One region of the Rhodococcus ruitaii genome, then DNA from elsewhere that is predicted to be linked to it. Evidence: riboswitches for the same ligand, from Rfam matches in the RefSeq annotation. Region 1 holds a riboswitch; each other region holds the start of a gene.
What was found. A riboswitch is a leader RNA that binds a small molecule or an ion and turns the genes downstream of it on or off. The one in region 1 is predicted to bind thiamine pyrophosphate.
Positions count from the first base shown of each region.

Region 2: another riboswitch for thiamine pyrophosphate. It lies ahead of ACZI8W_RS00615 (3-oxoacyl-ACP reductase); the one in region 1 lies ahead of thiO (glycine oxidase ThiO).
Region 3: another riboswitch for thiamine pyrophosphate. It lies ahead of ACZI8W_RS21100 (thiaminase II/PqqC family protein); the one in region 1 lies ahead of thiO (glycine oxidase ThiO).

Region 1 is NZ_JBUYWC010000012.1:185,379-190,571, forward strand. Features, by position in the region: gene thiG (thiazole synthase) at 1-695, opposite strand, end outside; gene thiS (sulfur carrier protein ThiS) at 688-903, opposite strand; gene thiO (glycine oxidase ThiO) at 900-1,964, opposite strand; TPP riboswitch at 1,960-2,074, opposite strand; gene thiE (thiamine phosphate synthase) at 2,101-2,802, shown strand; gene ACZI8W_RS17470 (NUDIX hydrolase) at 2,807-3,673, opposite strand; gene ACZI8W_RS17475 (hypothetical protein) at 3,853-5,193, shown strand, end outside.
Region 2 is NZ_JBUYWC010000001.1:119,607-124,799, forward strand. Features, by position in the region: gene sepX (divisome protein SepX/GlpR) at 94-978, shown strand; tRNA gene ACZI8W_RS00605 (tRNA-Ala) at 1,128-1,203, shown strand; gene ACZI8W_RS00610 (LLM class flavin-dependent oxidoreductase) at 1,286-2,629, opposite strand; gene ACZI8W_RS00615 (3-oxoacyl-ACP reductase) at 2,626-3,402, opposite strand; TPP riboswitch at 3,461-3,552, opposite strand; gene ACZI8W_RS00620 (alcohol dehydrogenase catalytic domain-containing protein) at 3,559-3,756, opposite strand; gene ACZI8W_RS00625 (DUF998 domain-containing protein) at 3,760-4,344, opposite strand; gene ACZI8W_RS00630 (ABC transporter permease) at 4,346-5,113, opposite strand; gene ACZI8W_RS00635 (ABC transporter ATP-binding protein) at 5,110-5,193, opposite strand, start outside.
Region 3 is NZ_JBUYWC010000017.1:78,750-83,942, forward strand. Features, by position in the region: gene ACZI8W_RS21090 (ABC transporter permease) at 1-471, opposite strand, end outside; gene ACZI8W_RS21095 (ABC transporter substrate-binding protein) at 582-1,574, opposite strand; partial or broken gene ACZI8W_RS21100 (thiaminase II/PqqC family protein) at 1,598-1,780, opposite strand; TPP riboswitch at 1,773-1,869, opposite strand; gene ACZI8W_RS21105 (carboxylesterase/lipase family protein) at 1,956-3,497, shown strand; gene ACZI8W_RS21110 (TetR/AcrR family transcriptional regulator) at 3,553-4,206, shown strand; gene ACZI8W_RS21115 (ABC transporter ATP-binding protein) at 4,227-5,153, shown strand; gene ACZI8W_RS21120 (ABC transporter permease) at 5,150-5,193, shown strand, end outside.

The DNA of each region.
Region 1 (5,193 bases):
GCCATCAGTGCCGGGTCCTTCGCGCGGGTGACTGCGGTGGCAAGGAGCACCGCATCGCAGCCCAGTTCCATCGCGAGCGCGGCATCCGAGGCAGTGCCGATACCGGCGTCGAGAACCACGGGAACTCCGGCTGATTCCACGATCATCTCGATGTGGTGCGGGTTGGCGATACCCAGTCCCGTCCCGATCGGCGATCCGAGCGGCATCACCGCGACACACCCGACGTCCTCGAGGCGTCGCGCGAGCACCGGGTCGTCAGTGGTGTACGGCAGGACGTTGAAGCCATCGTCAACGAGTTGTTCTGCAGCAGAAACCAATTCGATGGCATCCGGCAACAGGGTGCGTTCGTCGGCGATGACCTCGAGCTTGACCCACTCCGTTTCGAGCGCTTCCCGGCCCAACTGCGCGGTGAGCACGGCCTCCTTCGCACCGCGGCACCCTGCGGTGTTCGGCAACGGCGCGATTCCGAGCCTGCGCAGCAGGTCCAGCACACCCGTACCCGACGTCGCGTCGACCCGGCGCATCGCCACTGTGGTCAGTTCGGTTCCCGATGCGACGAGTGCTTCCTCGAGGACCGCCAGGTTCGCGGCGCCGCCGGTGCCCGTGATCAACCGAGACGAGAACGTGCGCCCCGCGATGATCAGCGGGGAGAGATCGTGCCCCGAGCCCTCGGGTCCGGTTGCCTGCTCAGCCACCTTGGACCGCCGTGAGGATCTCGATCTGCGCACCCTTGCCGAGCTTCTCGGCCCAGCGGCCCCGCGGAAACAGCACACCGTCGACTGCCACGGCGATGCCTTTCTCCGGCAGACTCATCTCGACCAGGAGTTCGGCGACGGTCGGCGCCTGCGCGAAATACTTCTCCTCACCGTTGACGGTGAGACCGACCGAAATCCGATTTGTCATCGCACACTCTCTTTCACGAATCGGCGGGGATCTGCGTGTGTCGCTTCGGGGAGCGGGTCGTCGGCGAGTTCGGCGAGTACCGCATCGACGGTGATCGCCGTGAGCAGAACCCCGTTGCGGCCGTGCCCGGTCGCGGCGATCACCCGCTCCGACAACCGGCCGATCAACGGCAGATTGTCGGGGCTCATCGGGCGCAGACCCGCGCTCGCCTCGTGCAGTTCGTACTCGCCGATCGCGGGGAACAGCATTTCGGCGTCGGCGATCAGGTCGCGCACTCCCGCAACCGTGACCTCGGTGTCTCCCGCTTCGTACTGGGTCGCGCCCACGACGAGCCCGTCGGCGCGCGGTACCAGGTACGCGGGGCGTCCGTGCACGCTGCCGCGCACGGTGTGCTGCGGCGGCGGGGTTGCTCCGGGGCGCGTGCGCAGCCTCAGGATCTCCCCTTTGACCGGCCGGACGGGAAGACCCGGCCACAAATTCGCCGAGGCAGACCCGGCCGCCAGGACGACACGGTCGTCGGGCACATCGGCGAGGTTGCCGACGGGATCGTGGACGAACCGCACGCCCGCGGCGACAGCAGCGCGGTGTAGCGCCTCGACGAGCTTTCTGTTGTCGACGGACAGTTCGGTGGGTGCGAGCAGACCGAGCCTGACCCTCGGACCGAGCGACGGTTCGAGATCGCGGATCTCGGCCCGCGTGAGAATCTGCATCTCGTGGCCCTGTTCACTCACCCACGCCGCGATCGTGCGCAAGTCTGCGGCGTCCGCGGCGTCCAGCGCGACGGTGAGCGACGCGCCCGCCGTGAAGACATCGACGCCGGTCTCGTGTGCGAGGGTGCGCGCGAATTCCGGCCAGCGCCGCAGCGACGCCGCGCCGAGACCGAGGACGTGCTCTTCCCCGGGCCACCCCTCCGACAGCGGCGCAAGCATTCCTCCGGCAACCCACGAGGCACCGGAGCCCGGATGAGGATCGCGGACGGTGACCGTCCACCCTGCCCTGGCGGCGCGCCACGCAACAGCCAGACCGATCACTCCACCGCCGATTACGGCTACCGTCGACACGACATCCACCTCGCTCCCTGCGCCGGCATGATCCGGGTCAGGTCATAACGGTCGGGGCCGGCAGGCCCCCTCTCAGCCCCGCGTACCTCGGGACTCCCGTGTTGTCACTTCCGAGGTAGAGGCTACCGTCTTGTCCGTGACGACCTACCGGACCACCTACCGCGGCAACCATCCCGACCCCCGTGGACGCCTCGCGACCGCGCGGTTGTACCTGTGCACCGATGCCCGTCGCGACACCCGCGACCTCGCCCGGTTCATCGAGGAAGCCCTGGTCGGCGGCGTCGACATCGTCCAGTTGCGCGACAAGGATTCCGCCGGTGAGAAGAAGTTTGGCCGTCTCGAGGCCCGTGAGGAACTCGCCGCACTCGAGGTGATCGCTGATGCCTGCGCGCGCCACGGTGCACTGCTGGCGGTCAACGACCGGGCCGACATCGCGCTCGCTGCCGGCGCCGACATCCTGCACCTCGGGCAGGGCGACCTGCCGGTGAAGCAAGCGCGGGCGATCCTCGGCGACGACATCGTCATCGGCCGGTCCACGACCAGTCGCGCACAGGCCGTCCTCGCCGACGGCGAGGACGGCGTGGACTACTTCGCGTCCGGTCCGGTGTGGGACACCCCGACGAAGCCTGGGCGCACCGCAGCGGGACTCGAGGTGATCCGTGAGGTGCACGCATCGCATCCGCAACGACCGTGGTTCGCGATCGGCGGCGTGGATCTCGACCGCCTCCCGCAGGTACTCGACGCGGGCGCGCGGCGCGTCGCGGTGGTGCGGGCGATCACGAAGGCCGACGACCCCCGCGCTGCCGCGGCGGCGCTGAAGGCTGCACTGTCCGCGTAACCTTCTACAGCCAGCCGAGGACCGTCGACGGGGACAACGCGACAGCACCCTGCGGCAGCCGATCACGCAGACCACGGTCGGCCGTCACCACCACCGTCACCGCCGGATCGAGTGCGGTCGTGGTAGCGGGCACCGCAGCCTCCGCGAGCCGCGCGATCTCGTCGTCGCCGCTGCCGTCGGCGGTGTGCACGTGGGTGCGGGCATCGACGACGATCGCGCTGCGTGCCTGACCTTCGAGGACCGCCTCCACCCGCGACACCCACCCGAACGTTCCATCCGGAAGCTCGACGGTACGCGGGAGCGCGGTCGCGATGTCCGCGAGCAGCACACCTGTCGCACCGGGCCGGTCGCGCCACCAGCCGGTCGGTCCGCCGGCCCCGAGGATGTTCGCGGTGTCGAGCAGCATCCGCACCGGACGGGTACGCAGCGCCGACCACGCATCGGCGAATCCCGTGTGCAACGGCATCGATTCGACCTCGGCCTCCGATACCCATCGCAATTCGAGGCTCTCACCGTTCATGGTGGTGTCCAGCGGTGCAGGAGCATCAGCGACGACGGTCGTGTAGGTCCACGAGCCGGGGGTACCGGAGGTGACCCGCTCGGACCGCACCGCGACCGCGGCGTTGTCGATACCGGCTTCCTCGTGGGCTTCGCGGACGGCGGCATCCACGGCGGATTCGTGACTGTCGCGCGCACCCCCGGGCAGCGCCCACGTTCCGCCCTGGTGGCTCCACACCGCGCGGAGCTGGAGCAGTACCGCGGGCGATCCGTCGTTTCCGGGTGCGCGCAGCAGCAATCCCGCGGCACCGTGCAGGCCCCATCGACGTCCTCCGTCGGGTCCTACCGCCCAGCCGTCCCCGTCACCGCGCATTGCGTCCGCCTTCCCGCCCCTCGTGGATGCTCACGAGGGCACAACGCCTCCACCATCATGTGTCGGTTGCCAGAGCTCGCGAACTCCGGCGAGGAACTCCGACAATGTGGACGCCTGCCGATTCTCCCCATTCAACTTATATGCTCGCCACAACCAAGCTTTCCAGGAAGGGGTGCACCGTGAACGTACGAGTGACCCCTCCGATCAATTCCGTCGGCGGCTCGGCACGGCCCGCCGAGGATTCCGACGGTCCGGGCGACCGGGTCGACGGCCTGCGGGAACTGTTCCGCTCGACACCCGCCAAGTTGATCTCGCTGGGGCTGGTTCTCGCGGTACTGCTCGTCGTATCCGGTGTGGCATCCGCCCAGGTCGCAAGCAGCCGGAAGGCGACCCACGACCGCCTCCTCGCCACCACCGAGCCACTCGCGAATGCCGCCCAGAATCTGTACAGCGCGTTGTCCATCGCCGACGCGGCTGCCGCCACCGGCTTCATCTCCGGCGGTATCGAACCGGCCGAGGTGCGCGACCGCTATCTCGAGGCGATCGCGGAGGCTTCCGGGCAGCTCGTGGTCGCGGCTGCCGGCCTGGCCGCGGAAGACGAACTCGGTGCCGAGAACGTCGCGGCGATCGCCCGCATGCTCCCCACATACACGGGGCTGATCGAGACTGCGCGCGCCAATAATCGGACCGGTAATCCGGTCGGTGCGGCCTACCTGGCCGAAGCATCGAATCTGATGCAGACGTCGATGCTGCCGGTCGCCCAGGAACTGCATACACAGGGTGTGCTGGCGGTGAATGCGACGCAGCGTGCCGCGGTGGCCCCTCCGTGGGGTGCGATCGGACTGCTTCTCGTCACCGTGGCCGCGTTGTGCTCCGCTCACGTACTCGTGAGCCGCAAGACCCGGCGCACCTTCAATCCCGGCCTGATTCTCGCGATCGGCGCGACCGGAGTCTTGCTGTGCTGGCTTCTCATCGCCGGCCTCGCGTCGTCGAGCGCCACCGAACGCGCGATCGCGCAGGGAGCTTCGCCGCTCTCCGATCTCACCGAAAGCCGCATCCTCGCCCAGCAGTCGCGCACGGTCGAGACGCTGCTGCTTGCTCGACGCGATGCGGGCGGGACCTACATCGGCGCCTACGACGAGACGATCACACGTCTCGGCGATCTGCTCGACGGCTACACCGACGGCGGCACCGTGGAGATCGGCACTGACGCCGTGTCGCAGGCGGAGTCGGCGCGGGAAATGTGGATCAGGTCGCACGTGCGGACGGTGGCGGCGCTCGAGCGCGGCGACTACACAGCTGCCGCCGTGCTCGCCACCGGCCCCGGACCGGACGAAGCCACCGCGCAGTTCGCGCGGCTCGACGCCGCGCTGAGCGAAGGCATCGAGGAGACCCGCGAGGAGCTTCGCAACAACGAATTCCGGGCGTCGCGCACGCTGTCCGGTCTCGCACCCATGGCGTTGACCTTGATGATGCTGTCGCTGATCGCCGTCATCGTCGGGTTGTTGCCCAGACTCCGG
Region 2 (5,193 bases), on a different contig from region 1:
TCTGTAGGGATAAGAGTGATGATGCCGTTAACCTGGAAAAGGTCAGTGGCGTCGACGGACTGGTAGACGACAGCTGGGAGGAGGGCCGCCGGAATGCCGAACTCACTCCTGTGGATCGGACTCGTTGCCGTGTGGTTGTTCGTCCTGGTTCCCATGCTGGTCACGAAGCGCCCTCGTATCCGTCAGACGACCGACGCCGCACTCGCAACACGGGTTCTGCATCGCGGTGACGAGAAGCCGAAGACCCCCCGGGGTCCCGCGGCAGGTCACCGCACTGATCCGAACTGGCGTCCGAGTCGTGATCACACGCACCGTCATGCGGAGGCTCGTATGAACACTCAAATCGACGACAGGCCCGACACCGAACTCGACTTCACCGGTCCGGACGACGCTGCGCCCATCGATCCCGACGCCGATCAGTACGAGGTCGACGGTCCGCCGGTTCGGCAGAGCGTTCCGCGCCGCCGCGGCCGCGGCGGATTCGATCCCCAGGCCGACGCAGAGGCGTCAGCCCAACGATACGAGTTCCGTCAGCGCGTCGTCCTGGGGCTGCTCATCGGCGCCATCATGACCGCAGCGCTGGCCTTGATCTTGTCGTCGGTGATGTGGTGGGTGTGTGGCCTCGTGGTGGCGGGCCTGGTCGGCTACCTGTTCTATCTGAGGCGCCAGGTCCGGCTCGAACAGGACATTCGTCGACGTAGGATGGCCCGCCTCCAGCGGTCGGCGGCGACCGGAGTGCACGTGCGCGGCGCGGGCGAGGGCGGTGGTGTTCCGTCTCGGCTGCGGCGCCCTGGTGCGGTGGTGCTCGACCTCGACGACGAAGATCCCGAATTCGAGCACCTCGACAGGTTCGACGACGAGTACGACGACTACGCCGATCCCGACTACGCCGACCACCACTACGACGACGCTGGCTACGCCGACCCGAGCTACGACGACCCCGACGACTTTCCGGTCCGGCACGCCTCTGGTGCGTGATCGGAAGACCTGGGAGAACGACCCCGAAAAGCCTGCACCACACCGTGCGGGCTTTTCGGCTTGTGTGGCCGTGACCTGCGCATATATCCCGATTTCGTGTTGGAGGTCGGGGTTTGCTAAGGTTTGCGAGTTGGTTCTACGGAACCTTCGGGGCTGTGGCGCAGTTGGTAGCGCGCTTCGTTCGCATCGAAGAGGTCAGGGGTTCGATTCCCCTCAGCTCCACCATTTGTCGCGGTCCAGGTGTCTGTCGAGAGCGCAGTTGTAGTACGTTTTCCAGCGCAGAATCGACAACAACTGCACACCCGAATCACCCCGAGTGTGCCGCTACGGCTTCGGGCGTGTGCGGAGACGGCACCTCCAGCCCCAGCGAATCGCGCAAGGTCTTGCCCGGATACTCGGTGCGGAACAGGCCGCGACGCTGCAACTCCGGCACCACGAGGTCGACGAAGTCGTCGAGGGAATCCGGGTAAGCGGGGCACATCAGGTTGAAGCCGTCGCAGGCACCGGCGACGAACCACTCCTCGATTCGGTCGGCGACCGACTCGGGTGTGCCGATCATGGTGGCGTGACCGCCGCCGGCAGCGAGAAAACCGAGCAGCTCTCGCAGGGTCGGTCGCTGCGTCTCGATGATTCGTTGCACCGTCGCGTATCGCCCCTGTGGGCCGGTGAATTCCGAGATGGGCGGCAGGTCCGAGACGGGAGCGTCGAGGTCGTGGCCGGTGTAGTCCTGGCCGGTGAAGGCCCCGAGTTGGGTAAGAGCGCCCTCGATGTCGAGAAACGCGTCCAGTTCCGACTTCTTCGCCTGGGCCTCGTCGTCGGTGCGTCCGACGTAGGTGACGAGACCGGGCAGGATCGCGATCGACGCGGCATCACGTCCCGCGGAGGCGGCACGGGCACGCAGGTCGGTGGCAAATTCGAGCGCTGCCGGAAGATCCCAGGCGACCGAATACACGGCCTCGGCGTGGCGGGCCGCAAGGTCCCGTCCGGTTTCCGAGGCTCCGGCCTGGAACACGACCGGGCGCCCCTGCGGGCAGCGTGGCACTGTGAGCGGACCGTCTACACGGAAGTGTCTGCCGCGATGCTCGATCCGGTGGATCGCATCGGCATCGAGGAAGCGTCCGGCCGCACGGTCCGCGATCACAGCGTCTTCGTCCCACGAATCCCACAGCGCGACAATCGCGGCGATGAACTCTTCCGCCCTGCCGTACCGTTCGGCGTGAACGGGGAGCGAATCGAATCCATGGTTGCGGGCTTCGGCGTCGAACATCGATGTCACGATGTTGGCCCCGGCGCGTCCACCGCTGATGTGATCGAGCGACGCGAGCATACGGGCTGCGTGGAACGGTGTGTAGAAGCTTGCGGACACCGTGGTGACCAGCCCGATTTTGTCGGTCGCCCGGGCCATTGCAGAGAGCGCCGTGATCGGTTCGAGAAACCATGTTGTACCGGCCGTATACGCGGGGTTCACACTGTGACCGTCGGCGAAGAACACTGCGTCGAGGCATCCCCGTTCGGCGGTGCGCGCGAGTTCCTCGAAGTAGGCGATGTCGCCGATGCGTTCGGCTGCGGAGTCCGGGTGCCGCCACGCAGAGGAATGGTGACCGGCGCCGTACAGAAATGCGTTCAGATGCAGGGTGCGCGCCGCCATCAGTTCATCACCAGCCCGCCGTCGACGACGAGGTTCTGCCCGGTGACCGAGCGCGACCAATCGGACGCGAAGAACAGCACGGCGGCGGCGAAATCCTCCGGGGTCGTGACCTTGCGCAGCGGGGTCGACGCGGCGATCAGGTCGAAGACCTCCGGGGGTGTCGCGGACGATGCATCGGTGGTGCGCAGGAGTCCGCCCGACACCATGTTCACACGGATGCCTTCGGGGCCCAGATCCGCAGCGAAAGTACGGGTGGTCGACAGCAGGGCCGCTTTGGCCGCGGTGTAGTCGTGGTAGGGCACAACCGGGTTCTGGAACAGGTTGGTCCCGATATTGACGATGCTGCCTCCGCCGGTCTCCCGCATTCCCGGCAGAGCGGCCTGGATGGTGTTCACCGCACCACCGACGATGCCTTCGAGCTGGGCTGCGAAGGCGCTGTAGCCGATTCGATCCGCTTTTTCGCGAGCATCTCCGTTGAACGAGAAGTCGGGCAGGGCGTTGTTCACCACGGTGGTCACCGGACGTCCGAAATGTGCGCGCGCTGTGTCGAACATCGCCGCTACTTGCGTGCGGTCGGTGACGTCGGCCTGCACAGCAATCGCGCGTTCGGCGCCGATACTCTCCGCGAGCGCCCGTGCCCCATCGCTGCTGTGCCGGTAGTTCACGACGACGGACGCACCTTCGTCCGCGAAGGCCTGTGCAATGCTGTGGCCGAGCCCGCGGCCGGCACCCGTGATCAGAACGATCCGGTTCTTCAGAGATGTTCTTGTGGACATTGCTGTGACGCCTTCCCTTCGGACCGAAGGGATACGCAGACGGCGTGGGACCGATGGCCCGTCGCCGACTCGGCATCCCTTCGCTCGCATGATCGAGATCAGGTTCTACGGGTGTGTTCTCAGCCGTGTCCGGCACCCCGTGTCGAGTTTCGAAGGTCAGGTTAACAGGTTGCCCACTTCGAAGCCGGTGACGCCCGTGCCGACCTGAGCGATGTGGTCGGCACCCTCGTGACCGAGTACCAGCGGGAAGTCGCCCGGGATGTCGCCGTGCTGAACCGCGAGGTCTGTGTGCCACAGGCCCACCGCAGCAATCGTGACCAGGACCTCATCGGGTCTGATGCCGTCGAGAGACAGCCCTCACGGTGCGAGCGCGAACGCGAACATCACGGCGAGCCAGCACCACCCCACGACGATCACCACGCGCTGGATCAGGCCCGCGCGCGGTGAATCGTTCTCCCATGCCTGACCGAACCACCCGAAACCGACGACGAGCGCCGCCGCGGTGAGTGCGGAATACCATTTCCAGCCCGTGCCGGGAACGGTGAACACCGCGATCAGCGCGGCGGCCGGAAGTGCCGAGAACACCACGGCCCCCGCGTGGTCGTGTACGCGGTGATGCCACGAGTACTGCGCCGGAGTCGTGTTCGGCGTGCCGGGTGGATATCCGCGCATCGGGTCCATCGGGATACCCGACACGATCAGCGCCGTCCCGAACACTGCGACCGCGATCGTCAGCAGCATCGCACCGTCGATCGTAAAGGCAGCCACGGTGACTGCTGCGCCGCACACCACGAAGTTCGAAATCTGGCCCCAGCCGCGCCGTCCCAAGGCAAGCGCACTGACGGGTTGGCGGATGCTGTCGTAGCCCGGCCGGGTCATGCCGTCGACCAGAAACACCACCGCGAACAGGATCAGTGCGAGCGCCCCGAGCGTCGGTATCACCTCAGTCCCACCGGAACAGGGCACCCGCTATCGCTACACCCACCACGATCGACACGCCGAGCGCGATCGGGTGGGCGGCGTCCACCGGTGTGCCCGCCCACGTCGCGGAAATCGCTTCGACGGCGGCACCGAATGGCAACCACTCACCGATCTGCGCGACCGGGCCGGGCAGCGCGTCGCGGCTCCCGAACATTCCCCCGGATGCGCCGAGAGCGAAGAACGCGATGAGCCCGATGGCGACCGCGGAGTTCGGCGTGGGCGACACGGCCGCGACGATCATCCCGACCGCGTACATCGACGCCGCGGCCAGCACCAGCATCCCGAGTGTCGCGAGCGGAGCAGCGGGAAGATTCGTGTCGAAGGCCAGCATCGCAACAGCCATCGCCGCGCCGATACCGAGAATGGCTTGCAGCACACTGACGACGACCTGGGCGACGAGCACCATCGCGGGTGATGCCGGGGTCACCGCGAGTCTGCGCAGTATGCCGGTGCGCCGGTAGTAGGCGAGGAAACTGGGCATGTTGATGATGCCGATCGTCGCGACGACCATGGTGAACACGAGGGGAAGGACGAACACGTCCAGTGCGGTGCGGTCGTTGACCACTACTTCGGTGCTCGCGCTGGATGCGCTCATCACGAGGATCAGGAGCGGCAATCCGATCGGTACGACGAGGCCGGCGGTGTCGCGGGCGACCATCTTCGCTTCGCAGCGGATCAGGGTCAGCCACGACGCGAAGCCGGGGCGGTGGTTCTGCACTGTCGCGGTCATTCCTGCTCCTGGAGTTCTTTTCCGGTAAGTGAGACGAAGGCGTCGTCGAGGGTGGCGGCGCCCGCGCGTTCGACGAGGCC
Region 3 (5,193 bases), on a different contig from region 1:
CAGTGCCGATGGGAGGCGTACATACCGGAACACCTGTCGGCGGGTGGCACCCATGCTGCGCAGAAGCGCCCCCGCCTCGCGGTCGGTCGCTGCGAATCCCTCGATCAACCCGATCGCCATCGGAAAGAACGTGGCCAGGGCGATCACCAGGATCTTGGGTAGCAACCCGAAGCCGAACCAGATGATCATCAGGGGCGCGATGGCGATGATGGGCAACGTCTGCGAGGCCACGAACAGCGGCACGAACGCCCGCCGCAGCCACGGCGAGAAATCGACGGCGATCGCCAGCACCCACGCCAAGGTCAACGACACCGCAAAACCGATGATCGTGACCTGCAGTGTCGCTGCCGCGTGCTCGGCGATGTCGGTGCGATGGGCCCACCCCTGCTGCAGCACACGTGCGGGAGACGGCAACACCTGCGGACGGATTCCGCTGACCATCACGTAGAGCTGCCACACCGCGACGAGCATCACCGTGATGACGATCGCGGGCAGCGCCCGACTCGCGCGGCGCACCGCAGCGTCGACACTGTCTGTCGTGACCCCGGACTCGAGGGTGCCGGGGTCACTGCGCTTGCTGGTCACTGTGCTTGATAGTCGTCGGTGAGGTAGGTCGACCAGTCGGGTTCGGAGGTCAACGGTGCACCGTCGGGGCCGGTGAGAAGCCCCTGCTCGTACAGGAACCGGGCGTAGCCCGCCCATTTCTCGGTGTCGAGGGTTCCGACGCGACCCTGGTCGTCGCGCAGGTACTCGGCGGAGAGCATCCGCTGACTCTCGTAGACGAGACTCTCATCGGGGAAGGCACCCGGATTGGCGTCGAGCAGCGCGCGGGCGCCCCGATCGGGTTCGTCGGCGGCGATCTCGTACCCCCGCTGGAGTGCCTGCACGAACGCGCGGGCTCGGTCCGGATTCTCGTCGAGCCAATCCTGGTTGCCATTCACGACAATGGAATAGGCGTCGGGGAAACCGTAGTCGGCGTAGGAGAAGTAGCGCATGGGCAGGCCGCGGTGCTCGGCTTCGAGCCCCTCCCACGCAAGGAAGGAGACGGTGAAATCCGCGGTGCCCGAGTACACCGCTTCGTAGGCCGACGTGCCGAGTACCACCTCCTCGAATTCGCCGCGTCCTCCGTCGTTGCGGATCACCTGTGCGAGGGTCGCCGAGGAGCCGGGATCGCCGAATCCCGCATAGATGCGGCCGTCGAGGTCGGTGGGCCGGGCGAGGTCGCTACGGTCGGCTTCGACGGCGATGGCGGTGGCCCAGTGCTGCAGCGGAGCGAGGACCGCGACGGTGTGGGCCCCGGCGGAGCGGGCGAAGGTTGCCGATCCGTGGGTGGAGATGCCGAACTCCGCGTTGCCGGAGTCGACGAGGGTGTCGGGCGATGCATCGTTGTAGGGCAGGATCTCGACGTCGAGCCCGGCGTCGTCGAACAGCCCTTCCTGCAGCGCCACATACAGGCCGGTGTGGTTGGTGTTGGGAGTCCAATCGAGTGCGAACCGGACCGTGTCGTCGGAACTGTCACCGGTGCACGCGCTCACGGTGCAGAGGGTGACGGCGGTGGCGACGAGAGCAGCGATCCGGAGCCGGAGGATCACGAGACGTAGCCGGGCCGGTAGAGCGCATCCTGCTCGATGTAGAAGCGGAACGATTCGGGCGGAAGGGTGCCGTCGCCCAGGCTGCGCAGGAACTCGTGGTCGTCGATGGAGTCGCGGGGAACCTTCGTGCGGTCCCACAGGGCATCGGTGAAACGGTCGGTCGGTGAATCGTGCGCAGGCACAGTCATCCCGAAACATCCCTTCGTCAGCATTACCTGATCAGGTTCGACGGGTGTGATCTCAGCCCCGCGCTTGCGGAGCACCCCGTGTCGGTCGGTGGCGACGATAGCATCTTCGCCCGGACGATGCCGGGGGAGTCTCCCGTAGGTACGTTGGGATGTGGGTAGCTCACCGGGAGGTCATGTGGACGCCGAGACACTCGTCGTCGGATGCAAGTACGGCGACGCACGTGGATACCGCGACGGCGCGGTGTATTCGTGGAAGGGGATCCCGTTCGCCGCCCCCACCGGCGGCGACATGAGGTTCCGTGCACCGGAGATGCCGCAGCCGTGGTCGGGCGTGCTCGAGTGCCTGCGGTACGGGCCGATAGCTCCGCAGAGTCCCAACAGTCCGATCGGGATCTCCTCGGGCATGGCAATCGGCGAGGACTGTCTGTCGCTCAACATCTGGGCACCCGAACCGGACGGCAAGCAGCGCCCGGTCATGGTGTGGATCCACGGCGGCGCCTATGCGATCGGCTATTCGGGCCAGAAGATCTACGACGGCCGCGCGCTGTGCGAGACGGGCAACGTCGTGGTGGTCACGCTCAATTATCGTCTGGGGGCGTTCGGGTTCCTGGACCTGTCGTCGTTCTCCACGGCCGGCGACACATACGAGTCGAATCTCGGTCTGCGAGATCAGATTGCGGCGCTCGAATGGGTGCGCGACTGTATCGCGGACTTCGGTGGAGATCCCGGCAACGTGACCCTGTTCGGCGAATCGTCGGGCGGGGGGTCGATCACGACACTGATGACGGTGCCGCGCGCCGAGGGGTTGTTCCATCGGGCGATCGCGCAGTCGCCGCCGGCGACATCGGTATACGGCCGCGAGCGTGCCGCGATGGTGGCGGAACGTTTTCTCGACATCCTCGATGTGCCGTCGTCCGGGGTGGGTCAATTGCGACAGATGCCCTACGCGCAGCTTGTCGAGGCGGCAGAAACGGTGGTCGGGGAGATCCCCACGAAGATCCCCGGAACGTTGGCGATGACACCGGTCGTCGACCGCGACCTGGTGCCCAAGTATCCTGTCGCGGCGTTCCAGAAGGGCCTGTCGCATCGGGTGCCTCTCATCATCGGGTCGAACAAGGACGAGCCGTCGATCTTCCGTTTCATGAAGTCGCCGTTGATGCCGGTCGACGATTCGGCGGTGCGGGCGATGCTGGAGGCGCTCGCGAAGGACCGTCCCGATCTCGAGCCCGAACGGCTTGCCGAGATCGCCGCCGCGTATCCGGATCTGCCGAAGCCGAGCGGCGCGATGGCCCTCTCGCGTGACGCGGGATTCCGGATGCCGGTGCTGTGGGTGGCGGAGGCGCATGCGGTGCATTCCCCAACCTGGGTGTACCGATTCGACCATGCGACGCCGATGCTCAAGGCAGCGCGGATCGGTGCCGGGCATGCAACCGAATTGCCCTACGTGTTCGGAAATTTCGGGACGCTCGGACGAGACCCGAGTTTCTGGCTCGGTGGCCGCAAGGGGGCGATCGAGGTGTCGGGGCGGATCCAGCGTCGATGGCTTGCATTCGCCAAACACGGGATGCCCGCGGCCCTGGATGCGTCGAAACACTGGCCGCAGTATGCACCCGCCGAGCGGTCGACCCTGCTTATCGATGCTCACGACACGGTGGTGTCGGATCCGGAGGGGGCGATGCGTGAGGTGTGGGGGGATCAGGTGATGGGCTTCTCCTGAACCCGCCAGTGCGTAACCCATTGACGACGTTGAACGCGTGTGCAACCCTTGAAACATGCGTTCAACCGAGAGTGATTCCGACCTCACCACCCGTGCTCGCATCCGCGACGCGGCGATTCGCTGTGTTGCTCGGGACGGTGTGAACGTATCGCTGCGGGCCATCGCGTCGGAGTGTGGCGTCAGCGCCTCGCTCATCGTGCACCATTTCGGATCCCGTGCGGGCCTGCGTGAGCACTGCGACGCATACGTCGTGGAGAGTATCCGCGAACTCAAATCCTCGGTCCTCGAACCGGGCAGCGGGGTCGAAGCGATGTTCGCTCAGCTCGAGAATGTCGGGGACTATGCACCGCTCATCGGCTATCTGATCCGGAGTCTTCAGGCCCGAGGTCAGGCGTCGCAGGTATTTCTCGATCACTTGGTGGCCACCACCGAGGGGTACCTCGCGAAAGGTGCCGAGTCCGGGGTCGTAAGTCTCAGTAGGGATCCCGAGGCACGGGCGAGGGCGCTCGTCGAATTCAGCACCGGCGCCCTGTTGCTGCATGTTCCCGGGCCGAACGAACCCCTCGACCTCGACGCACTACCCGCGTGGCTGCACTCGTACAGCGAGCGTCTCCTGCTCCCGTTACTCGAGCTCTACACCGAACCACTGCTCACCGACTCGACCATGCTCGACGCATATCTGGCCGTCCGCGGGGCGGCCCCCTCGTAACCGACCACGGAGGTTGCACCATGGACACACCTGCCATCGAAACTATCGACCTCGTCAAGACATTCGGCACCACACGGGCTCTCGACGGGTTCTCGCTCGAAGTCGGAACCGGAACAGTGGCTGGGTTTCTCGGACCCAACGGTGCCGGAAAATCCACGGCGATCCGCGTGCTTCTCGGTATGCTCCGTGCCGATTCCGGCTCGGCTCGCGTCCTGGGCCTCGACCCCTGGACCGATGCGGTGTCGATCCACCGGCGCCTTGCGTACGTCCCGGGCGATACCAACCTGTGGCCCGCGCTCACCGGCGGCGAGATCATCGACCTGCTGACTCGCATACGTGGTGGCGACAATCCTTCCCGCCGAGCCGAACTCCTCGAACGGTTCGAACTCGACCCCACCAAGAAAGCTCGCACCTACTCCAAGGGCAACCGGCAGAAGGTCGCGCTCGTCGCGGCGTTGGCGTCCGACGTCGAGTTGTACATGTTCGACGAGCCCACCTCAGGGCTCGACCCTCTCATGGAGGCTGTGTTCACCGACGAAGTGCGGATGTTGCGCGATTCCGGGCGAACGGTACTGCTGTCGAGTCACATCCTTGCCGAGGTCGAAAAGCTCTGCGACACCGTGACGATCATCCGGTCCGGGAAGGATGTGGAGACGGGAACCCTTGCGCAGTTGCGGCACTTGACCCGCTCCGCGGTGCGGGCCACCGTGCCCACACTCCCGAGTGGATTCGCGTCGCTCACCGGCGTGCACGATCTGACCTACGACGACGGGCATCTGGCCTTCGATGTCGACAACGCCGCCGTCACCCCCGTGCTGCACGCGCTTGCGGAACTCGATATCGCGAATCTGACGATCACACCGCCGTCGCTCGAAGAACTCTTCCTGCGCCACTACGGCGACACACTCACGGATGTGCCCGAAGGCGAAGAGGTGACGACCCGATGACCGCCACACTTGCTCCCCACACCGACCACGACGCCCGAAG